Sphaerisporangium krabiense: one gene and its partners. The protein of the gene in region 3 interacts with the protein of the main gene of each other region in a pairwise test. Links are inferred from orthologs where the notes say so. Each region holds a gene or a part of one and is shown on either strand. Other genes may lie near its edges. The genes, in order: BJ981_RS31090, BJ981_RS10225, dnaE and rplL.

Evidence for each region.
Region 1: the proteins of dnaE (region 3) and BJ981_RS31090 interact in binary tests that used the Escherichia coli proteins (3 or more experiments, as listed by UniProt). The link is inferred for Sphaerisporangium krabiense from one-to-one orthologs.
Region 2: the proteins of dnaE (region 3) and BJ981_RS10225 interact in binary tests that used the Escherichia coli proteins (3 or more experiments, as listed by UniProt). The link is inferred for Sphaerisporangium krabiense from one-to-one orthologs.
Region 4: the proteins of dnaE (region 3) and rplL interact in binary tests that used the Escherichia coli proteins (3 or more experiments, as listed by UniProt). The link is inferred for Sphaerisporangium krabiense from one-to-one orthologs.

The regions. Positions count from the first base shown.
Region 1 is NZ_JACHBR010000002.1:687,676-693,073, reverse strand. The notes cover bases 746-3,596. They hold BJ981_RS31090 (pyridoxal phosphate-dependent aminotransferase), read right to left. Parts: upstream 2,832-3,596; coding sequence 1,659-2,831; downstream 746-1,658. Other genes in these bases: BJ981_RS31085 (DUF418 domain-containing protein), read left to right, coding at 2,904-3,596; BJ981_RS31095 (S8 family serine peptidase), read left to right, coding at 746-1,581. Also shown: more of BJ981_RS31095, read left to right, coding at 1-745; more of BJ981_RS31085, read left to right, coding at 3,597-3,917; BJ981_RS31080 (carbon-nitrogen hydrolase family protein), read left to right, coding at 3,943-4,764; BJ981_RS31075 (hypothetical protein), read left to right, coding at 4,775-5,233; BJ981_RS31070 (UCP033725 family protein), read left to right, coding at 5,230-5,398. UniProt on the Escherichia coli protein: Shows aminotransferase activity with methionine and histidine as substrates, and to a lesser extent also with phenylalanine.
Region 2 is NZ_JACHBR010000001.1:2,352,699-2,358,202, forward strand. The notes cover bases 2,542-5,498. They hold BJ981_RS10225 (DNA polymerase III subunit gamma and tau), read right to left. Parts: upstream 5,116-5,498; coding sequence 2,968-5,115; downstream 2,542-2,967. In the rest of the region: BJ981_RS10205 (aspartate kinase), read right to left, coding at 1-914; BJ981_RS10210 (DUF5063 domain-containing protein), read right to left, coding at 1,060-1,590; recombination mediator RecR, read right to left, coding at 1,583-2,182; BJ981_RS10220 (YbaB/EbfC family nucleoid-associated protein), read right to left, coding at 2,188-2,535. UniProt on the Escherichia coli protein: Part of the beta sliding clamp loading complex, which hydrolyzes ATP to load the beta clamp onto primed DNA to form the DNA replication pre-initiation complex.
Region 3 is NZ_JACHBR010000001.1:5,732,842-5,739,426, forward strand. What follows is about bases 1,434-5,471. They hold dnaE (DNA polymerase III subunit alpha), read left to right. Parts: upstream 1,434-1,749; coding sequence 1,750-5,271; downstream 5,272-5,471. Other genes in these bases: BJ981_RS38495 (chorismate mutase), read left to right, coding at 1,434-1,660. In the rest of the region: BJ981_RS39365 (serine/threonine-protein kinase), read right to left, coding at 1-325; more of BJ981_RS38495, read left to right, coding at 1,292-1,433. UniProt on the Escherichia coli protein: DNA polymerase III is a complex, multichain enzyme responsible for most of the replicative synthesis in bacteria. This DNA polymerase also exhibits 3' to 5' exonuclease activity. The alpha chain is the DNA polymerase catalytic subunit.
Region 4 is NZ_JACHBR010000001.1:763,579-768,899, forward strand. The notes cover bases 818-3,591. They hold rplL (50S ribosomal protein L7/L12), read right to left. Parts: upstream 2,514-3,591; coding sequence 2,121-2,513; downstream 818-2,120. Other genes in these bases: BJ981_RS03235 (Rv1363c family protein), read right to left, coding at 818-1,316; BJ981_RS03240 (Rv1363c family protein), read right to left, coding at 1,286-1,804; rplJ (50S ribosomal protein L10), read right to left, coding at 2,621-3,160; BJ981_RS03255 (SCO4651 family lipoprotein), read right to left, coding at 3,481-3,591. In the rest of the region: rpoB (DNA-directed RNA polymerase subunit beta), read right to left, coding at 1-262; more of BJ981_RS03235, read right to left, coding at 720-817; more of BJ981_RS03255, read right to left, coding at 3,592-4,371; rplA (50S ribosomal protein L1), read right to left, coding at 4,618-5,321. UniProt on the Escherichia coli protein: The binding site for several of the GTPase factors involved in protein synthesis (IF-2, EF-Tu, EF-G and RF3). Is thus essential for accurate translation.

The DNA of each region.
Region 1 (5,398 bases), on a different replicon or contig from region 3:
GTCCCGGCGGGCGGCGACGCCTCGGTGACCCTCACCCTGGACTCCGGCCTGCGACCGGGCGTCTACACCGGTACGCTCACCGCCACCGCGGGCGAGCTCACCGTACGCACCCTGGCCGGCGCCTATATCGAACCCGAGTCCTACGACCTGACGGTCAGGGCCGTCGGCAGGGACGGCGGTCCTGTTCAGGAGGTCGACGCGGCGCTGTTCAACCTCAAGACCGGTGAACGCTCCAGCCTGCGGTTCGTCGACGGCGTCGCGGAGGTCCGTCTGGGGCCCGGCGAGTGGAACCTCAACGCGCAACTGTCGGAGAAGGGCGTAAGCACGTTCACCGACCGCGCGTTCACGATCGGCCCCGCGGCCGTGAGGTTGACGCTCGACGCCCGCCTGGGCCGGCGGATCAGCCTCACGGTGGACGACCCCGCGGCCGAACCCACCGGCCAGCTCGCGATCAATCTGGGCAACACCGGGGGCAACGGGTACGTGCGCGAATACCTCGTCCCCCAGGGGGAGGCCGCGTACACGCTGCCCTCCAGCCGGCCGGGCCTGGAATACCTGGCATACCAGGTGCTGACGGGGGGTGGCGCGGCACCGATCCGGTACGACCTGGTCGACCGCCGCACCGGCCAGATCCCCGCCGACCCGGCCAGGCGATTCGCGAAGGCCGACCTCGCCAAGGTCAGCATGACCTTCCGCGCCCAGAACGCGGACGCCACGGCGCAGTTCGCCAGGTGGTTCGTCCTTCGCGGCACGGACGAGGAACTGCGCAGTGCCCCCACCACCGTCACGATGCCGAGCACGGTCGACAACTACCTGACGCCGGGACAGGACCTGCTCTGGTCCGGCCGGCTCACGCAGGGTGGGTACTCCCTCGTCGACCTTCAGCAGCGGCCCGTGCGGGCCGGGCAGTCCGCCGAGCTGTGGAACGCGGCGGTGACCGGCCCCTCCGCGCCACGCGTGACGCGGACCGGCGACGAACTGGCCTACACGCCGGAGGGGCTGTTCACCGACGGCGGCATCGGCCACACCGGCTGGGACAGCAACGTCACCGGCACGGTGTCCCTGGCCAAGGACGGCGAGGTCCTGGAGCGGATCGAGCTGGAAGACTGCTTCGTCGCCGACTGGTGCCGCCTCGCCGCGCGGGTCCCCGCCGGCGAGGGCGACTACACCGTGAACGTCTCCGCCCGCCGTGACGTCCCCTACGCCGCGCTGGCCACCGCGATCGACGCCTCCTGGACGTTCACCTCGGCCCACACCGACGACAGCACGCCACTCGCGGTGCCGTCGGTGCGATTCGCCCCCGAGGGGCTGGACGCCTACAACCGGGCCAGGCCCGGCACGGTGACCGAGATCCCGATCACCGCCGACGGCGGCGAGCTGGACACCCCCGTCGTCGAAGCCTCCTTCGACGACGGCGCCACCTGGCGGACGCTGCAGGTCCGCCGGAACGGCGAGGGCTGGACCACCTCGGTGACCAACCCCGCCACCCCCGGCCCCGTCACCCTGCGCGCCACCGCCACCGGCCCCGGCGGTGTCCAGGTGAAGCAGACGATCATTCGGGCGTACGCCGTCCAGAACTGACCATCCGACCCCGAGCGCGGCGGCGGACCGGCACCGGCCCGGACCGCCGCCGCGCCTTCTCGCGCGTTCCCGAGTCCTCAGACGGCCCCGCGCAGGCGGGCGAGCCGGGCCACCGCCTCGTCGATGACCTCGTCCTTCTTGCAGAAGGCGAAGCGGACGAAGCGTCTGCCCAGCTCGCGGCGGTCGTAGAAGACCTGCGTCGGGATGGCGACGACGCCGGCGAGCTCGGGCAGCCGCCGCGCCAGGTCCAGGCCGTCGGTGAAGCCGAGCGGCGTGATGTCGGTCTGCACGAAGTACGTCCCCGCCGGGCGGTAGACCTCGAACCCGGCGGCGGACAGGCCGGCCATGAGCCGGTCGCGCTTGGCGGCCAGTCCGTCGCGCATGCCGCCGACCCAGGCCAGCTCCTCGCGCAGCCCGTGCGCGACCGCGAGCTGCCAGGGAGCGCCGGAGGTGAAGGTGAGGAACTGTTTGACGGTCTGGACGGCCGTCACCAGCTCACGCGGCGCGCACACCCATCCGGTCTTCCAGCCGGTCACCGAGAACGTCTTGCCGGCCGAGGAGATCATGACGGTGCGCTCGCGCATGCCCGGCAGCGTGGCGAGGGGGATGTGCCGGACGCCGTCGAAGGTCAGGTGCTCGTACACCTCGTCGGTGATGGCGATGAGCCCGTGCTCCTCGACGACGGCGGCGATGGCCGTCAGCTCCTCCAGGGTGAAGACGGTGCCGGTCGGGTTGTGCGGGGAGTTGACGAGGATGGCCCGGGTGCGCGGGCCGACGGCGGCGCGCAGCTCGGCGGGGTCGAAGGTGAACCGGCCCTCCACCGGCCGCAGCGTCACCGGCCTGCGCACGGCGCCGGCCAGGGAGAGCGCGGCGGCGTAGGAGTCGTAGTAGGGCTCGAAGACGACGACCTCGTCGCCGGGCTCGCACAGGGCGAGGACGGACGCGGCCAGCGCCTCGGTCGCGCCGACGGTGACGAGGACCTCGCCGTCGGGGTCGTAGACCAGGCCGTAGTGCTGCTTGCGGTGCTCGGCGACCGCCTGCCGCAGTTCGGGGACGCCGGGGCCGGGCGGGTACTGGTTGAGGCCCTCCCTGATCGCGGCCACGGCGCGTTCGAGCATGGCCTCGGGGCCGTCGGTGTCGGGGAACCCTTGCCCGAGGTTGATCGAGGCCGTCCGGACGGCGAGCGCCGTCATCTCGGCGAAGACGGTCGTGCCGAACTCGCGCATGCGCGCCACCAGAGGTTCGCTCACGCGCAGCAGCCTATCGGGCCTTCCGGCGTCGACCCCTCGGGCGAATGTCAGAAATAGCCGTATATATAGGGCATGCGAAGCGAGGCCGTCCCGGGGACGCGCATCCACGAACTGGACGCCCTGCGCGGTTTCGCGGTCTGCGGGATCACCTTGGTGAACACCTGGCAGCACACCATGGGAGAACTGGCGGAGCACCCCCCGGCCCCCGCGGACTGGGTCTTCGACAACCTCCTGCAAAGCCGCTTCTATCCGATCTTCTCCGTCCTTTTCGGCGTGAGCTTCGTCCTCTTCCTCCGCTCGGCGGCCCATCGGACGCCCCGCCCGTGGTGGCCGCTGCTGCGCAGACTCGCCGTCCTGGCCTGCCTCGGGCTGCTGCACGGGCTCGCCAGCCCGGGCGAGGTGCTGCTGCCGTACGCGATCACCGGGGCGGTCGTGCTGCTGCCCGCGTCCTTCCTCCCCCGGTGGCTGGTCCTCGCGGCCGGGATCGCCGCCACCGCGTGGGCGACGTTCCTCCAGTTCGGTGGCATCTGGCTGGTTCCGGGGCTCTTCCTGCTCGGCATGGCCGTGATCGAGTACAGGCCCGGCCCGCGCGTCCTCGTGCCCACGCTGGCGGTGAGCGCGCCGCTCGCCGTCGCGCTCACCTGGGCTTGGAACCACCTGTGGACGCACCCGGAGACGTTCGAGTTCCGCTACACGCCCGCCGTGTACCCGCTGGCCGGGCTGGCAGCCGCCACCGCGTACTGCGCCGGGGTGCTCCTGCTGGTCCGCGCGCGTCCCGCCCTGGCCGCGTTCCTCCGGCCGCTCGGGCGGATCACGCTCACCGCCTACCTGTCCGGCGGCCTCTGCGCCGTCGCCGCCGCCCCGCTGCTGGCCCGGGACACCACCCGGCTCACCGCCGTCGCGTTCGGCGCCGCGCTGCTCGCCCTGCTGGCCGCCTTCGCGCACTGGTGGCTGGCGCGCTTCCGCTACGGACCCCTGGAGTGGGCGTGGCGCTGCCTGACCTGGTGGGAGGTGGTGCCGAACCGGCGCGCCTCCCCCGCGCCGCTCCCGTCCCCCGGCCACGCGGCCGGGGATCTCGGCAACTGACCCCGCCCGCGCTTACGCTGGTCGGGTGACCCGCATCGCCCTGTGCCAGATCCCGGTGTCCGACGACCCGAAGACCAACCTCGAACGCGTGCGCGACGCGCTCGGCAGGGCCGCCTCGCGGGGCGCCGCCCTCGCCGTCTTCCCCGAGGCGACGCTCACCCGGTTCGGCAAGGCCGTCGCCGACCACGCCGAGCCGCTCGACGGGCCCTTCATGACCGCCGTGGCCGCCGCCGCCCGCACGCACGAGGTGGCCGTCGTGCTCGGCACGTTCGAGCCCGCGGACGGCCGGGTGTACAACACCGCCGTCGCGCTGGACCGCCACGGCACGCGGGTCGCGGCGTACCGCAAGATCCACCTGTTCGACTCCTTCGGCGCCCGCGAGTCCGACCTGGTCGCCCCCGGCGCCGAGCCGGTCGTCGCGGAGGTGGCCGGGCTGCGGATCGGGCTCGTCACCTGCTACGACGTCCGGTTCCCCGAGCTGACCCGCGCCCTGGTCGACCTCGGCGCCGACGCGTTCGCCGTCATCGCCGCCTGGGGCTCCGGGCCGATGAAGGAGGAGCACTGGACCACGCTGGTCAAGGCCCGCGCCATCGAGAACACCACCTGGACCATCGCCGTGGGCCAGGCCCCGAACCCCGAGGCCAGGGACGGCTTCGGGGTGGGCAGGAGCATGCTGGTCGACCCCATGGGCGTGGTGCGCGCCGACCTCGGGCCCGCGCCGTGCGTCCAGGTCGTCGAGATCGACCCCGGCGAGACCGAGCGGGTGCGCGCCACCCTGCCGAGCCTCGCGCACCGCCGCGCGGATATTTACGGCACCGTGCGGAAAGCCGAGGTCGCCAGATCGTAAAATACCGGGTGTGAGCGAGCCGGCACCAAGCACCCAGATGCAGAAGGTCATCCCCCCTCGGCTGCTGGTGCCCTACCTCGCGGGCCAGCGCACGATCATCTCGGGCTACGTCTACCGCGTCCAGGACTGCTCACGGTTATCGACCCCCGAGCAGCTCGTCTCCGCCCTCGACCTGACCTTCGAGGGCTCGGAACTGACGCCCGCTGTGCCCGAGCTGTACATCCTGCGGTGGCAGGCCCGCGAGTCCGACGCCTACGTCGTCCCCTACGGCCCGCACATGGGCGGAGATTGGAACGATTCGCCGCCTTTCGCCGGCAACGGCTTCACCACCTCGCGCCAGCACGTCGTCCCCCAGTTCCACACCACGCCGATGCCGATCCCGGCCGGCGCCGAGATCCACCACATGACCGCCAAGGGCGAGCGGCGCTTCGCCGACTACGACGGGCTGACCTGGCGGCGGGCGGCATGAGCGACATCGAGCCCGTGGGCCTCGGCTTCATCGCCCGCCAGCACGACCAGACCTACGCCGCCGCGCTCGGCCCCGGGCCCGGCGAGGTCGTCCTGTTCAGCGAGGAGCCCCGCGAGGGCTTCGAGCGGGCCGGCGGCTACTGGCGCCGCCGGGTCCGCCGCGAGG
Region 2 (5,504 bases), 3.4 Mb from region 3 along the record:
GCGGCCGAGATGTTCTGGACGATCATGTCGATGTTGATCTCGGCGTCCGCGAGCGTCCTGAAGATGGCCGCCGCCTCGCCGACCTTGTCGGGCACCCCGACCACGGTGATCTTCGCCTCGCTGCGGTCGTGCGCGACGCCGGAGATGATCGGCTGCTCCATCACGTTTCCTTCGGTATAGGGGTCGGAGACGACCCAGGTGCCTTCCCTGCTGCTGAAGGAGCTCCGGACATGGATCGGCAGGTCGAACCGCCGGGCGTACTCCACACAGCGCAGGTGGAGGATCTTGGCGCCGCACGCGGCCATCTCCATGGCCTCCTCGTAGGCGATGCGAGGAATCTGGCGCGCGGCGGAGACGATGCGCGGATCGGCGGTGAAGATGCCGTCGACGTCGGTGTAGATCTCGCAGACGTCGGCCTCCAGCGCCGCCGCCAGCGCGACCGCCGTCGTGTCCGAGCCGCCGCGGCCGAGCGTCGTGATGTCCTTGGTGTCCTGCGAGACGCCCTGGAAGCCGGCCACGATCGCGATCTGGCCGATGTTCAGGGCCTCGCGGATGCGGCCGGGCGTCACGTCGATGATGCGCGCCTTGCCGTGCGTGGAGTCGGTGATCACCCCGGCCTGCGAGCCGGTGAAGGACCGGGCCTCGTGGCCGAGGTTGGCGATCGCCATGGCCAGCAAGGCCATCGAGATGCGCTCGCCCGCGGTCAGCAGCATGTCGAGCTCGCGGCCGGGAGGCAGCGGCGACACCTGCTGGGCGAGGTCGAGCAGCTCGTCGGTCGTGTCACCCATCGCCGAGACGATGACCACGACGTCGTTGCCGGCTTTTTTCGTCGCGACGATCCGCTGGGCCACACGCTTGATGCGCGATGCGTCGGCGACGGAGGAACCACCGTATTTTTGGACAACGAGCGCCACGGGATGTCTCCCAAAGGTTCGGTCTGCGGAGCTCACAGTCTACTTGGGCGCTCTGCGGAGCCGACTGAATTACCCACTATGTGGACAACCGGGCACTTCACGCCGTCTGTACGGCCGTTCCTCCGCGCGGGACCGCCCTCGCGGATCAGGCGATCGTCGACTCCTCCACGACGTCCAGGCGCGTGTGCGCGACGAGCGCCTGCAGGGCGCGCAGCGCCGCGCCGGCGTGGTTGCCCCAGGTGTTGAAGTAGGAGTACTGCCACCACCACAGGGCCTCCAGCGGACGCCCGGCCCGGTAGTGGCCGAGGCCGTGGACCAGGTCGGCGGCGACCGCGGTGAGGTCGTCCGACAGGCGGTAGTGCGTGACGCCGGTGTCCTTGTACGGGTCGAAGACCTCGACGTAGTCGTCCACGGGGCCGAGGCGTGTGGCGAGCGCCGTGCGCATGCCGTCCAGGTCGGGGTCGGGACCGGTCGCGGGCTCGACGTTGCCCTGCAGGATCACGTCCTGAACGGCCCCGAGCTGGGCGCCCGCCAGGCTGACCTGCGAGACCTCGACCAGCAGCATCGCGAGTATGGCGTCACCGCCCTCACCGCCGGCGAGCCTCGTCAGCCCGTCGAGGTAGTTCTGCGTGTGCGCCGCGACGCTGTCGGCCAGAGCATTCCACTCGTCAAACATCCAGCAACCTCCGTCCTTCGAAAGCGCGGCCCAAAGTGACCTCGTCGGCGTACTCGAGGTCTCCGCCCACCGGCAGTCCGCTGGCCAATCGTGTGACTTTCAAACCCATGGGTTTGACCAGACGCGCGAGATAGGTCGCCGTGGCCTCCCCTTCGAGGTTCGGGTCGGTCGCCAGGATCAGCTCGGTGACCTGCCCGTCCGCCAGCCGCGTCATCAGCTCGCGGATCCGCAGATCGTCGGGACCCACCCCCTCGATAGGGCTGATCGCCCCGCCGAGAACGTGGTAGCGCCCGCGGAACTCGCGGGTCTTCTCGATGGCCACGACGTCCTTGGGCTCCTCGACCACGCAGATGACGTGCGGGTCGCGCCGGGCGTCCCGGCAGATCCGGCACTCCTCCTCGGACGCGACGTTGCCGCAGACCCGGCAGAAGCGGACCTTCTCCTTGACCTCCAGCAGCGCGTGCGCCAGGCGTTTGACGTCGACCGGGTCCGCGGCCAGCAGGTGGAAGGCGATGCGCTGCGCGCTCTTCGGACCGACGCCGGGCAGCAGGCCGAGCTCGTCGATCAGGTTCTGGACGACCCCCTCGTACATGACGGTCAGAACCCTGGCAGCTGGAATCCGCCCCCGCCGAGCCCCTGCGCCAGCGGGCCGAGCTTCTCCTGCTGGAGCTCGCTGGCCGCGCGGACGGCGTCGCGCACCGCGGCGATCACCAGGTCGGCGATCGTGTCGGCCGTGTCCTGCGGGTCGCCGGCGTCGACGGCCTTGGGACTGATCTTCAGCTCCAGCAGCTCACCGCTGCCGTTGACGGTCGCGACGACGAGGCCGCCTCCTGCGGACCCCTCGATCTGCGCGTCGCTGAGCTCCTGCTGGGCCGTCGCGAGCTGCTGCTGCATGAGCTGCGCCTGCTCCAGCAACTGCTGCAGATTGACATCCCCTGGATTCACGATCGTGCGCTCCTCATGGCTTCGCGTGTGGCACGAGCCTACGGGGTTTGCCACGCATGTTGCACTGGCGCACGGTGGTGTTCGGACCGCCGCCCCCGCCGGGCGCGCCGCGCCCGCGCGGCCCGCCGCAGGTCGGAGCCGGGGAGGTGACGGCGGTGGCGGGGCCGGGTGTGCCTGTGGGGACGAGGTTCCCGGCGCGCCGCGGCGGACCGGCCGCGCGCCGGGGAGCGCTCCTCGGCCCCGGACCGGCCGGGCCTCGCCGCGGGACGCGCGGACGCCGCCGGTTCCCGCCGGGTCACGAGCGCCTGCGGCCGGCGTCAACCCCCGCTCCCCATGGAGGGCAGGACCTTCCGCTTCCGCCCATGCGCGTGCCAACGGCGCGCCGGATCGGGTCATGAAACGCCAACCCCCGACAAGGAATCGGCAAGGACGCTAGCCGTGGTCGATCTCGCCGATGATCTGACCGCCCAGTTCGCGCTGGACCAGGGCCATGCCGGTCAGCGCGTCGGCGTCGGCGTCCGCGTCGTTGAGCGGGTCGACCTCGTCGGCGTCCGTGACCCCGGAGCCGGCACGGCCGGGCACCGCGTCCGGCCAGCCGGCCGCGCCCGCCTGCCGGGGACCGGCCTGCGCCGCGGCGTTCGCCGCCGAGCGCGCCGCCGCGAGCCCCCCGCTCGCCGGGCCGCGTCCGCCGCCGGGAGGGCCGCCGACGTCGTCCGGGGGCGGGGCGTCCGGCCAGGGGTCGTCATCGGACTGCGCCGCCGGAGCCTGGGGCCGCCCGGCCGGCTGCCGCCGCGCGGGCGCCTGCGGGGCAGGAGACGGGGGCGGGGGCGCCTGCGGGGCGGGAGCGTTCTCGGGCCGGGACGGCGCCGGGCGGGCCGCGGGCGGAGCATGCCGCGCCGGCGCGCCTCCCGCCGGGGGTCCCGACGATCCGGCGACGACGGCCTCGACCTTCCACGTGCCGCCCATGACCTCGGCGATCGCCGCCGCCACCACGGTGTCCTTGGTGCCGTTGACGAAGTAGCGCATGGCGCCGACCTGGCTGTAGCCCAGGGTGACGATGTTGCCCTCGACGCCGATGACCTCGGCGTGCGTGCTCACGTTGGCCCAGACCGCCGGGGAACGCCGCTTGAGCGTGTCGAGCACCTGCGGCCAGGTGTGCTGCAGGGCGCCGCCCTGCGGGGCCACCCGGGGAGCGGGGGCGGGATCGGAGGCGGGCTCCGGGCGGCTCGGCTGCCCGCCCGACCCCGGCTTCGCCGCGGCGGGCCAGTCGTCGCCCGCGGGACGCGCCGCGGGCGGGCGGGGCTCGGCCCGCTCCGCCTCCTCAACGCGCGGGGCGGGCGCGGCGGGCTCGGCACGTGCCACGGGCCGCGGGGCGGGCGGAGGCTCGGCGGACGCCGCGACGGCGGCCGGCGCCGCGGCCACGACCCCGCCGCGCTCCAGGCGCTCCAGGCGGGCCATCATCGCCGCCTCGCCCCCCTCGGCGCCGGGGAGCAGCACGCGGGCGCACATGAGCTCCAGGAGCAGCCTCGGGGACGTCGCGCCGCGCATCTCGGTCAGCCCGGCGTTGAACACCTCGGCCGCCCGGGTCAGCTCGGCGGGCCCCATCGAGGCCGCCTGCGCGGCGAGCCGCTCCAGCTCGTCGGCCGGATGGTCGAGCAGGCCGCTGGACGTCGCCTCGGGGACGTTGGCGATCACCACCAGGTCGCGGAAGCGCTCGAGGAGGTCGGCGGCGAACCGGCGCGGATCGTGACCCCCCTCGATGACCCGGTGGACCGCCGCGAAGACCTTGGCCCCGTCGCGCCGCGCGAACGCGGTGACGATCTCGTCCAGCAGGTCGGCGTCGGTGTACCCCAGGAGCGAGACGGCGCGGGCGTAGGTGATCCCGGCGTCGTCCGCGCCGGCCAGGAGCTGGTCGAGGATCGACAGCGAGTCACGGGCCGACCCGGCGCCCGCGCGCACGACCAGCGGCAGCGCGGCCGGCTCGTACGGCACGGACTCGGAGCCGAGGATCTCCTCCATCAGCTGGCGCAGCGTCGCCGGCGGCATGAGCCGGAAGGGGTAGTGGTGGGTTCGCGACTTGATGGTGCCGATGACCTTCTCGGGCTCGGTGGTCGCGAAGACGAACTTCAGGTGCGGCGGAGGCTCTTCGACGAGCTTGAGCAGCGCGTTGAAACCCTCGCGGGTCACCATGTGCGCCTCGTCGATGATGTAGATCTTGAACCGCGCGGAGACGGGCGCGAAGAACGCGCGCTCGCGCAGGTCGCGGGCGTCGTCCACGCCACCGTGCGAGGCGGCGTCGATCTCGATGACGTCCAGGTGGCCCGGCCCGGTGGGAGCGAGGGCCACGCAGGACTCGCAGACGCCACAGGGGTCGGGCGTGGGGCCCTTCTCGCAGTTCAGCGAGCGGGCGAGGATGCGCGCGCTGGAGGTCTTGCCGCAGCCACGCGGGCCGCTGAACAGGTAGGCGTGGTTGATGCGCCCGGTGCGCAGCGCCTGTCGGAGCGGCTCGGTGACGTGTTCCTGACCCTTGACCTCGGCGAACGTCCCAGGCCGGTATTTGCGGTAGAGAGCGAGACTCATGCCGTCTCCTCGCCTAGGGGGTCGGAGTGCGAAGCGCCGGCGGCCCGCGGGCGTCACGCGCGGCGATCGGATCGCGCGCCTGACGACGGTGGCCCCAGCGAAGAGACCCCTCGCACACCCGCCAGAGCCCGCTTATCCTTGCTGCCTTCCGGCCCTGGGGAGGTTCACAGGATGACGCCGCGCGAGGGGTCCGGTCACAGTCTAGCCGCGCCCGGCAGTGCTCGTGGCCCCAGAACGCCGATCGAGCCTCCGCCCCCCACACCGAGACCGTTTCGTGCCCGTCCACCGTGGTCCACGCCCCCGCCGAAGTCCGGTAAGCTTCTCGACGGAGGATTCGCCTAGTTGGCCTAGGGCGCACGCTTGGAAAGCGTGTTGGGGGCAACCCCTCA
Region 3 (6,585 bases):
CCATGCGGACCGGCAGCGGCCCGTCCTCGCGCAGCACCTGGCCGAGCGAGCGGCTCTCGATGAGCTGCATGACGATCCAGGGACGGCCGCCCTCCTCGATGACGTCGTGCACCACGACGACGTTCGGATGGCTGAGGCGGCCGGCGGCGCGGGCCTCGCGCAAGGTGCGGCGGTTGAGCTCGGCCACCTCGTCGTCGTCCGGGTCTCCGGGGTAGCGGACCTCCTTCACCGCCACGGCCCGGTCCAGAAGTTCGTCGTGGGCGCGCCAGACCACGCCCATGCCGCCACGGCCGATCGGCTCCTCAAGCTGGTAGCGTCCGGCCACGCGGCGTCCCTGGCGCCGCCCACCCGGCCGTGCTTCCGACATCACCCGCCGCTACCCCCTTTCAGGCGAGTGAATCGTCCCATAGCGGTGCGCACGTGCAAACGCGGCTCCGGCGGAAGAGTCCGATATGTGAGAAAGAGTGTCCACCTGGTGGCCAGGTCCTGATAACCTCGGAGCCGTGACTAGCTGTTTCATGTTTACCAGGCCGGTTCCGGGAGGGGCCGGTCGCCGAGGCATGATCTAGCGACCATTTCCGGAGCCGGCACAGGCGGAGACGATGGCGTCTCTGCCTTTCGTCATTTCAGACCCCGCCGGCTCGCGGTCAGCGCGCGGCCGGCGCCCAGCGAGGGAGCCGACATGTCATCGACCGGGCAGCCGGGCAGGCGCGTGGTACGCATCGGAAGCCTCACCGTGGGGGACGGCCCCGCGGTGGTGCTCGGAGGAGCGCAGGGGACGGGCCCCGGCCCCGACGGCCTGCGGCTGAGCCTCGCGCGCGTCACCCCGGGCGACCGTCCCGCCGTGCTGGCCAAGGCCCGCGCCTCGTGGGAGGGCCCGCTGCTCGCCGAGCCCGCGGAGCCGGGCGACCTGGCCGCCGTGGCCGAGCACGCCGACGCCGTGGTGGTCGGGACGGAATGGACCGAGGACGCCGCGCGGCTGCGGGCCGCCGCGGGCCTGGGCCTTCCCATGATCGTGCGCCGTGCCCCGGGGGCCTCCCTGGCGGCGTGGCTGGAGGTCGCCGGCCGCTGCGCCGGGGCGCCCGGCGTGGTGCTGTGCGAGGACACCGGCCAGGGGGTGGACCTGGGGCTCGCGCGGGCGGCGCGCGAGCGCGGCGGCCTGCCGGTCCTGGCGTCGGCCGGGGACGGCGCGGGGCTCGCCGCCGCGGCGGTCGCGGCCGGGGCGGACGGGCTCTGGCTGGCCGAGGACGCTCCCGCCGGCCAGGTCGCGGCGGCCCGCGAGGCCGTCACCGTGGTCGGCGCGCTCCTGCGGGACGAGCGTCCCGCCACCGTCGCGGCGGCCCGGGACGCGATCGACAGGACGGACGCGGCGCTGGCGGTGCTCCTCGAGCGGCGGGCCGCGCTGGCGGGCGTCGTCCAGCGCCTCAAGCCGGTGGGAGGGTTCGCCGGTCGCGACCCCGAGCGGGAGCGCCGGATCGTCGCCGCGATGGCCCGGCGCGCGCCGCGCCTGGGCGAGCGGCGGCTCGCGCCGATCATGAAAGCGGTGATCGAAAGCGGCCTCCACCTCGCCGAAGAGCTCAAGGAGACGCCAGGGGACAATGACGGGGAGCACGCGCCCGGCCCGGGGGCGGCGGCCGCGGGACGCCGGCATCACGATTGAGACTGCTGCGGCCCGTGTGCTCCGGGAGACCGCCGCGACGGCGTAGGCTCTGATCCGCCGCACCGGATCGAGGGGAGAGGGACGGCCGCATGGCTGATTCGTTTGTGCATCTGCACGTCCACACCGAGTACTCCATGCTGGACGGAGCGGCCCGGCTGAAGCAGATGTTCAAACAGGTCGGCGATCTCGGCATGCCCGCCATCGCGATCACCGACCACGGCAACATGCACGGCGCCTACGACTTCTACAGGCAGGCGACGGCGGCCGAGATCAAGCCCATCATCGGCATCGAGGCCTACGTCGCCCCCGAGTCGCGGTTCAACAAGAAGCCCGTCGTGTGGGGCGAGCCGCACCAGAAGAGCGACGACGTCTCGGCCGGTGGCTACTACACCCACATGACCATCTGGGCGCGCAACGCCACCGGCCTCGGCAACCTGATGAAGCTCTCCTCGCGCGCCTACACCGAGGGCTTCGTCCGCAAGTGGGCCCGCATGGACGCCGAGCTGCTCGCCGAGCACTCCGACGGCCTCATGGCCACCACCGGCTGCCCCTCCGGCGAGGTCCAGACCCGGCTGCGCCTCGGCCAGTACGACCAGGCCCTCGCCGCCGCCGCCCGCTACCAGGAGCTGTTCGGCAAGGAGAACTACTTCCTGGAGATCATGGACCACGGCCTCGACATCGAGCGCCGCGTCCGCGACGGCCTCACCCGCATCTCCAGGGAACTCGCCATCCCGCCGCTGGTGACCAACGACTCGCACTACACCTACGAGTCGGACTCCACCTCCCACGACGCCCTGCTGTGCATCCAGACCGGCAAGCAGCTCTCCGACCCCGACCGCTTCCGCTTCGACGGCAGCGGCTACTACGTCAAGACCGCCGACGAGATGCGCGCGGTCGACTCCTCCGACCTGTGGGCCGAGGGCTGCCGCAACACGCTGCTCGTCGCCGAGCGCGTGGACCCCGAGGGCATGTTCGGTTTCAAGAACCTCATGCCCACCTTCCCGGTGCCCGAGGGCCACACCGAGGAGAGCTGGTTCCGCGAGGAGATCGCCCGCGGCATGGGCCGCCGCTTCCCCGAGGGCGTCGACGAGGTCCACCAGCGCCAGATCGAGTACGAGATGGACGTCATCCTCCAGATGGGGTTCCCCTCGTACTTCCTCGTGGTCGCCGACTTCATCATGTGGGCCAAGAACAACGGCATCCGCGTCGGCCCCGGCCGAGGCTCCGCGGCGGGCTCGCTGGCGGCGTACGCGCTCGGCATCACCGACCTCGACCCCCTCCCGCACGGCCTGATCTTCGAGCGGTTCCTCAACCCCGACCGCGTCTCCATGCCCGACGTCGACATCGACTTCGACGAACGTCGCCGGGCCGACGTCATCCGCTACGTCACCGAGAAGTACGGCGCCGACAAGGTCGCCATGATCGCCACCTTCGGCACCATCAAGGCGAAAGCGGCCATCAAGGACGCCGCCCGCGTCCTCGGCTACCCCTACGCCCTCGGCGACAAGGTGTCCAAGGCGTTCCCGCCCGCCGTGATGGGCAAGGACATCCCGCTCTCCGGCATCTTCGACAACGACCACCCCCGGTACAACGAGGCCGGCGAGCTGCGCAAGCTCTACGAGGAGGACGTCGACGTCAAGGCGGCCGTCGACCTCGGCAGGGGTCTGGAGGGCCTGATCCGGCAGACCGGCGTGCACGCCGCCGGCGTCATCATGTCGGCCGAGGTCCTCACCGACTACATCCCGATCATGCGCCGCGACTCCGACGGCGCGATCATCACGCAGTTCGACTACCCGACCTGCGAGACGCTCGGCCTGCTGAAGATGGACTTCCTGGGCCTGCGCAACCTCACGATCATCGACGACTGCCTGAAGATGATCGAGGGCAACACCGACAGCATGATCGACCTGCTCAAGCTGCCGCTGGACGATCCGAAGACCTACGAACTGCTCGGCCGGGGCGACACGCTCGGAGTGTTCCAGCTCGACGGCGGCGGCATGCGCTCGCTGCTGCGCCTCATGAAGCCCGACAACTTCGAGGACATCTCCGCCGTCGGCGCCCTCTACCGTCCCGGCCCCATGGGCGCCAACTCCCACACCAACTACGCGCTGCGCAAGAACGGCCAGCAGGAGATCACCCCGATCCACGAGGAGTTCCGCGAGTCGCTGGCCGAGATCCTCGGCACCACCTACGGCCTGATCGTCTACCAGGAGCAGGTCATGGCCATCGCGCAGAAGGTCGCCGGGTTCTCGCTCGGCAAAGCGGACCTGCTGCGCCGCGCGATGGGCAAGAAGAAGAAGGCCGAGCTGGACAAGCAGTTCGAGTCCTTCGAGAAGGGCATGAAGGACAACGGCTACTCGGCCGCGGCGATCAAGACGTTGTGGGACATCCTTCTCCCGTTCTCCGACTACGCCTTCAACAAGGCCCACAGCGCCGCCTACGGCCTCGTCTCGTACTGGACGGCGTACCTCAAGGCCAACTACCCGGCCGAGTACATGGCCGCCCTGCTCACCTCCGTCAAGGACGACAAGGACAAGTCGGCCCTCTACCTCAACGAGTGCCGTCGCATGGGCATCAAGGTGCTCCCCCCGGACGTCAACGACTCCGACTTCGACTTCACCCCGCGCGGCAGCGACATCCGCTTCGGCCTGTCGGCGATCCGCAACGTCGGCGGCAACGTCGTGGACGGCATCATCACCGCCCGCAAGCAGAAGAGCCGCTTCGCCGACTTCAAGGACTTCCTGCGCAAGGTGCCCGCGCTGGTCTGCAACAAGCGCGTCATCGAGTCCCTGATCAAGGCCGGCGCGTTCGACTCCCTCGGCCACCAGCGCAAGGGCCTGGTCATGGTGCACGAGCAGGCCGTCGACGCCATCATCGACATCAAGAAGAACGAGGCCATCGGGCAGGACTCCCTGTTCGGTGCCATCGACGGCGCCGAGGACCAGACCTTCGACGTGCAGATCCCGCCCGGCGAGTGGGACAAGTCCACGCTGCTGGTCTTCGAGCGCGAGATGCTCGGCCTGTACGTCTCCGACCACCCGCTGTTCGGCGTGGAGCACATCCTGTCCGCCGGGGCCGACTGCTCCATCGCCGCCCTGCAGGACGACCAGCGCCCGGACGGCCAGGTCGTCACGGTCGGCGGCATCCTCACCGGCCTCCAGCGCAAGGTCACCAAGAAGGGCGACACCTGGGTGCTCACCACCCTGGAGGACCTCGAAGGCGCCATCGAGGTGATGATCTTCCCCTCGGCCTACCAGCTCTGCTCCACCGTCCTCGCCGAGGACGCCATCGTCTTCGTCAAGGGACGCCTCGACAAGCGCGAGGACGTCGCCAAGGTCGTCGCCATGGAGGTCACCGCCCCCGACCTCACCCAGGAGGCCGGCGGCCCCCTCGTCGTCAGCCTCGCCCTCACCCGCTGCACCCCCCCGGTGATCGGCCGCCTCAAGGAGGTCCTCACCACCCACCGCGGCACCACCGAGGTCCACCTCCAGCTCCACAACGGCCCCAAGACCACGATCATGCGCCTGGACGACCGCCTCCGCGTGGCCCCCTCCCCCTCCCTCATGGGCGACCTGAAACAACTCCTGGGCCCCACCTGCCTGGGCGCCTGACCTGTTGAGCACCGAAGCGCCCGCGAAACCTCGCGGGCGCGAGTCGAGGTCGGCGCGCGACGGCTCGTACTCGTCATGGACACGAGCGTCCTGCGCGGAGAGTCCGGCGAGACCGGCGCCCACGAAGGCAGCGCAGCCGCGCTCTCCTCGACCCACCTGCGGCGGAACATAGGGATGCCCTGTCCCGGAAATGGAGCCTTCGGCGCGCCCTATCTCAGGCGACCCTGACCTCGTCCAAGTCCCGCCGCCCCGCCCTACCGCCCGGCGGCGCGGGCGTGGGTCTCGCCGAGACTCCTGAGGCCATTCCCGCTCTTCCCGTCTTCATGGATGTGGAGCCGCAAGCTCGATCGACGTCCTGGGAAGCGCATCGACGCCGACCGGTACATGCCGCTCAGGGGGCTGGCGTCGCAGGGTGCGGCTTCCCTTGCCAAGCGCCACGAGCAGAACCAGACCATCTTCCCCAGCGATGATCCCTCGTCCACTGCGGGCACACTGGTGGGATGCGCATTCGATGGACGGTCGTCGCTCTGACGCTGGGGCTGGTCGCGTGTAGCTCCGGTGGGCCGAGTGGTCCTCAGGTTCGGCGGGGGCCGGCCGTCTCTGCGTCGGGCTCTGCGTCGGTCTCTGTGTCGGGCTCGCCGGCGGGGGCCGTGACGGTCAGGTGTGATGCGGCGATCGGGAGTGAGCACGTTCCGCCTGCTGGATTCGAGGTCATCGGTGGCGCGGTCGCGCTGCCGGCGGGGCCGGCTCGCACGCGAGCCTTACAGGCGGGGGTGGGGGACCTGCCTGACGGGGGCACGGGGTTGTTCGCGAAGCAGGGGCTGCTCGTGCGGCGCGGTGAGATGGTCGAACTGATCGTTCCGGAGGAACTCCGCGGCCGGTTCTGGCTGGAGTGGGGTGGCCTGCGGACGCCGAGCGATCACGTGGTGGTCGATCGCTGTGATGGGAACGACGAGTGGGTGGTTTTCGTGGGGGGCTACTTCGTGCGGCGAGCCGCATGCCTCCCGGTGATGGTGCGCGTCCGGGGTGGTGAACCACGGCAGGTCCACATCGGTGTCGGCGCGCCGTGCCCGGGCCAGAGCCCGGCTCCCCGGATATGACGCCCGGCTCCCCGGTGTGACCGGTCGTGCGTGCGCGTCATGCGGCAGCGGCGTGTGGTCGACGCCCTGGCGATGTGCCGCGCGTGGTGTTGATCGAATGGTCGGGTCTGGGTGTTCTGGTGGCCGGGGTGTGGTGAGCCCACCCGTGCGGCGCCGTCGTGGCCGAGCGCCGTGATCCCACCCAGAAGTACGCCCCAGGCCGGGCGCCCTATCA
Region 4 (5,321 bases), 5.0 Mb from region 3 along the record:
AGGACATCGTCCCGGAGAAGTCCTCGATCGGACTGATCTCCTCAAAGATCTCTTCGAGACCGGACTGGGCCGGAACGTCCTTGCGCCCGGCCTGGCGAGCCGCCTCCACCCGCGACCGCCATTTCTCGTTGCCCAGCAGCCAGTCGAACGACTCGGTCTGCAGGGCGAGAAGATCGGGAACTTCCAACGGCTCCTGAATGCGCGCGAAAGAAACGCGGCGGGGACCGGCGGGTACGGCGAAGGCGTTGCGCGAGGCTGCCAACAGATGTCCTTCCGAGGGCTCGCGGACTGACTACACGCACGCCAGACGACCAGGACTCAGAAGTTACCTAGAGAGACGGGTCGTCAAAGGGCAGCGCAAAGGGGCAGTGTAGCCGATAGGCATACACCTGTCCACTCCCGTCTCGCTCTGCGCTCCACGTTGGACGCAGCATCGCCCGTCAGCGCCGAAACGTCAAGCCCGAGAGGCCCGGTTCGCGCGAACCGATGGCCCTCACGCTGGGTTTTCTTCCCTCAGGGAGCCAGGGCCCGAGCCGGATCCAGACGATACCCACGCGATGGATCGGCTAACGCTCTGTCACTCCGAGGGTCGAAGGCTTACCCGCCATCGACGCTGTCGTGCCCTTATCCCTGCCCAGGTTCGCGATCCTCAAACCCAAGCTTTACTAACAATTGAATAACGCACCACGCCCGGGGCGGTGCGGCCCGCCGGACATGTCTCAGTTTGCCGGGGCGTTGCCAATCAAGGTCGACAACTCAGCCACCAACCAGTGGTCCTCGCCTCTGACCAGCACGAACCGGGCACGGCTCTGGAGGACCTGCCGCTGGGGTCGGCTCTCGCCCGGCACCACCTTCGTCGTTCCCATGTTGACGAACAGCAACACCTGGACCCGGTCGGGCGTGGCCGACTCCACGGCGGCCGCGGCCACGACCGCCTGCTGCACGGTCTGCTGACGTTTGACGGTGGGCGCGAGGGTTCGCGCGAGCTCGCGGTAGTTCTCGGCCAGCGTGCCGGTGGCGTACCCCCGCGCCCGGGCGAGGTCGGCGTCGATCGTGCGGTAGTCGTAGGACAGCATGTCCGGCGCGTACGCGCGCGCCGCCGCCAGCGCCTCGGCGGAGGCGGCCTCGCTCGCGCGCAGGTCGCGGAGACGGAGATGCCCGACCACCACCAGAACCGCCAGAACGGCCACCAGGACCGTCGCGACGCCGATCGTGAGCAAGTAGCCCAGAGACCGCCAACGGCGGCGCTCGGGCCGCTCCAGGGCCGCCGAGAGCCCTTCGCCGGTCACGTCACCTGCTCCAGCTTCGACACCCACCACGCTCCACGGGTCTTGGTGACCTCCATGTTCCAGCGGTAGAAGCGCTCCTGCGGCGCCGTCTTGACGCCCTCCCAGCGGATCACCGAGTCGGCCACCACCAGCACCCGGGCGCCGGTACCGGCGGCGTCCATCGACACCAGGCCCGCGGCGCGCACCACGCCGGTCTGGACGGCCTTGTTCCGCAGCGTCGCGGCCTTGAGCCGCCCGGCGTCCCTGGCGTAGTCGGTCCTCGCCTGGCCGACGGAGGAGTCGAGCACCCGCCGCACGTCGCGGTCCACGGTGCGGTGGTCGACGGCCATGAGCGTCAGGGCGTAGCGCTCCGCGGCCTGGACCGCGGCCGAGCGGTCCTTCGCGGCGGCGCGGGCGGCGTCGAGGTCGGCGCCGACGCTCACCCAGGCGACGCCGAGGCCGGCGATGAGCACGGCCAGTGCCGCCAGGACCAGCAGCCGTGTCCTGCGGGGGGAGCGAGCCGCGTGCAGCGCCACCTGTTCCTCCCATCGCCTGGTGGCCGCCCTCGGAGGCGCCACGACGAACGGGGCGCGTCGCGGGCCCCGGGCGGCCGGTCGCCGGATCATAACCCGGTATCGCGATCCCCCGGCGGCGATCACCGTTTTCTCGCGGCCGGGGTGCGGCGGCGGGCCCGAGAGGGGATCCGGACGCCCAGCCTAGGGCGACATATCCGGCCATAACTCTCATAAATGCTGTTGAAGCGCGCGAAGACCCTGGACACGCGGAAGGGGCGGCCCACCCGGCACCTGGGTGGGACCGCCCCTTCTCGGCGTGCGGATCAGTCGCGCGAGGTCACTTGACGGTGACGGTGGCGCCGGCGCCCTCCAGGGCGGCCTTGGCCTTCTCGGCGGCTTCCTTGTTGACCTTCTCCAGGACCGGCTTGGGAGCGCCGTCCACGAGGTCCTTGGCCTCCTTGAGCCCGAGGCTCGTGAGGGCGCGGACCTCCTTGATGACCTGGATCTTCTTGTCGCCGGCCGCGTCGAGGATGACGTCGAACTCGTCCTGCTCCTCGACCTCCTCGGCGGCGGCGGCCGCGCCACCGCCACCGGGGGCGGCGGCGACCGCGACGGGCGCGGCGGCCTTGACGTCGAAGGTCTCCTCGAAGAGCTTCACGAAGTCCGCGAGCTCAAGAAGGGTCATCTCCTTGAACGCGTCGAGCAGCTCGTCGGTGCTGAGCTTCGCCATGGTGGTTCCTCCGTATGAATTGCAAAAACTTGGAACAGGTCCGCGGTACGCGCCTGAATCCCCTGCCGTGACGCTTTCGCGCCGTGCTTACTCCGCTTGCGCCGTGCTCACTCGGCGGCGTCCGCCGGGCCGGCCTCGTCGCGCTTGGCGCGCAGGGCCTCGACCAGGCGGGCCATCTGGGTGGGCAGCGCGTTGAGGGTGGCGGCGGCCTGCGACTGCTTCGCCTTCAGCGCGCCGGCCAGCTTCGCGAGCAGGACCTCGCGCGGCTCCAGGTCGGCAAGCGTGTTGATCTGGTCCGGGGTCATCGACTTGCCGTCGACGACACCGCCCTTGATGATCAGGAGGGGATTGGCCTTGGCGAACTCACGCAGCCCCTTGGCCGCCTCGACCACGTCGCCGCTGACGAACGCGATCGCGGTGGGCCCCTGGAACAGGTCGTCCAGGGAGTCGACCCCGGCCTGGTTGGCCGCGATCTTGGACAGCGTGTTCTTCGCCACGGCGAACTTCGCGTGCTCACCGAGCGAGACGCGCAGCTCCTTGAGCTGCGCGACGGTGAGACCGCGGTACTCGGTCAGGACAGCGGCGTTCGAGCTCTCGAAACGATCCTTGAGCTCGGCGACCGCGGTCGCCTTTTCCGCCCTCGCCATGGGCCTCCTTCCAGATGTGCCGCCGGCGAAGGGCTCAAGGAGTCGGGAAAACGAAAAGCCCCGGCGCAGGCGCACGGGGCTCACACACGGATTCGCGCGGGGAGGCCGCGCGGGACACCATATGGAAACTCACACACCTACGCTGGCCGTCCACGTCGTGGATCCTTGGGCCACCGGGCCATGACAGGCTCGGCGACGACCGGCGGTCTTCGGCACTGGACACTGTACGTCCTCCGGCCGCCTGGCGCCAAATCACGCCCGCGGCCGGACGACGCGCTCCGCGGAGTCGTCCCGCGGAGCACGCCGGAAGCGGTCTCGCGTCAGCTACCGCCGCCGGTGGTGTCGCCGCCACCGGCCGGGATGTTCCCGAGGTTGCTCGGCAGCTCGCCCACCTCGGCGGCCGGCGGGGCCGTGACCTCGGCGGCGCTGTTGAAGTCGCCGAACGTCGAGGTCAGCTTGAAGCTCCCCTCGTTCTGGGCGCCGTTCATCTCGACCTTGCGCGGCAGGTTCTGCGCGTCGATCCAGGCGTCGAACTTCATGTCCTTGACGTTGGAGAGCTGGCCCTCCAGGTTCTGCCGCAGCTCGGGCGCGAGCTGCTTGACCGCGTCGGCGACGACGAACGTGCCCTTGTAGTGCGTCGTCTCGACCCCGCCGACGCTCTCGGTGCCGGCCGTGGTGACGTCCTTGGACGTGGTCAGCATCTTGACGCTGGTCTGCAGGTCGACCTGCTGCGCCTGCCGCAGCAGCTGGTCGACGTCGACGCCGCCCTGCTGACCGGCCTTGGCCAGGTCGACCTTGATCCACGGCTTGGTGCCGCCCATGAGCTTGGTGAGCATGTCCATCTTCACGTACGCCGTGTCGCCGAGGAGGATCAGGCGGACCCCGCCGGGCACGTTCTGCCCGGCCACGCTGATCTGGTCGAGCTTGACGTCCGAGGCGATCTGAGGCTTCTGGTGGTAGACCACCGAGCCCTTGACGGTCCCCGAGCCCCCCGCGCTCCCGGCGCCCTCCTTGGGGGCGGTGAAGTCCACGACGAGCTGGGCGCTGTAGGAGTTCACGCTCTCGGCGCTCTTGGCGCTCTGCTGGAGCGTCTCGGCGGCGGAGAGCTTGACCGCGCCGAGGGACTCGGCCGACTGCCCCTGGGGGGCCTGGCCGCACGCTGATACCGCGATGAGCATGGCCGAGCCCACGGCCGCGACCACGGGTGTCATTCGCCGCTTCACTACCTGTCCCTTCGTTCCCCTGAAAGTGTTTCGACCCTACGCGGGCGCACTACCCCGTGCGGCGCGTTATGCGCGTGAATCGGGGGCCCACCCGGCTACTTCATGCCGTACAGACCCTCTGACCAGCGAAAAAGGGAAATGTAGAAAGAATGTGCAGGAACGCGAAAGGGCCTCCACCCGTCGGGTGGAGGCCCTCACGCTTTCCCGGCGTGCCGGGAGGACGACGTACGGTCGTCAGGCGTCGAGCTCGGCGGTGATGCCCCGCGTCACGTTCGGGTCCACCGGGATGCCCGGGCCCATGGACGTGGAGAACGTCACCTTCTTGAGGTAGCGCCCCTTCGCCGCGGACGGCTTGAGACGGATGATCTCGTCGAGCGCGGCGGAGTAGTTCTCCAGGAGCTGGCGCTCGGGGAACGACACCTTGCCGATGATGAAGTGCAGGTTGGCGTGGCGGTCGACCCGGAACTCGATCTTTCCGCCCTTGATGTCGGTCACGGCCTTGCCCACGGCCGGCGTCACGGTGCCGGTCTTGGGGTTCGGCATGAGGCCGCGCGGGCCGAGGACGCGGCCGAGACGGCCGACCTTGCCCATGAGGTCGGGGGTGGCGACGACGGCGTCGAACTCGTTCAGGCGGTTGCCCTTGGAGATCTCGTCGATCAGCTCGTCGGCCCCGACGATGTCGGCGCCCGCGGCGCGGGCCTCCTCGGCACGGTCACCGGTCGCGAAGACCAGGACCCGGGCGGTCTTGCCGGTGCCGTGCGGGAGGTTGACGGTGCCGCGGACCATCTGGTCGGCCTTGCGGGGGTCGACGCCCAGCCGCAGGGCGACCTCGACGGTCGCGTCGAACTTGGTGACCGAGGTGCTCTTGGCGAGCCGGGCGGCGTCGACAGGGCTGTACAGGTTCTCCCTGTCGACCTGCTGCTCGGCGTTGCGGTAGG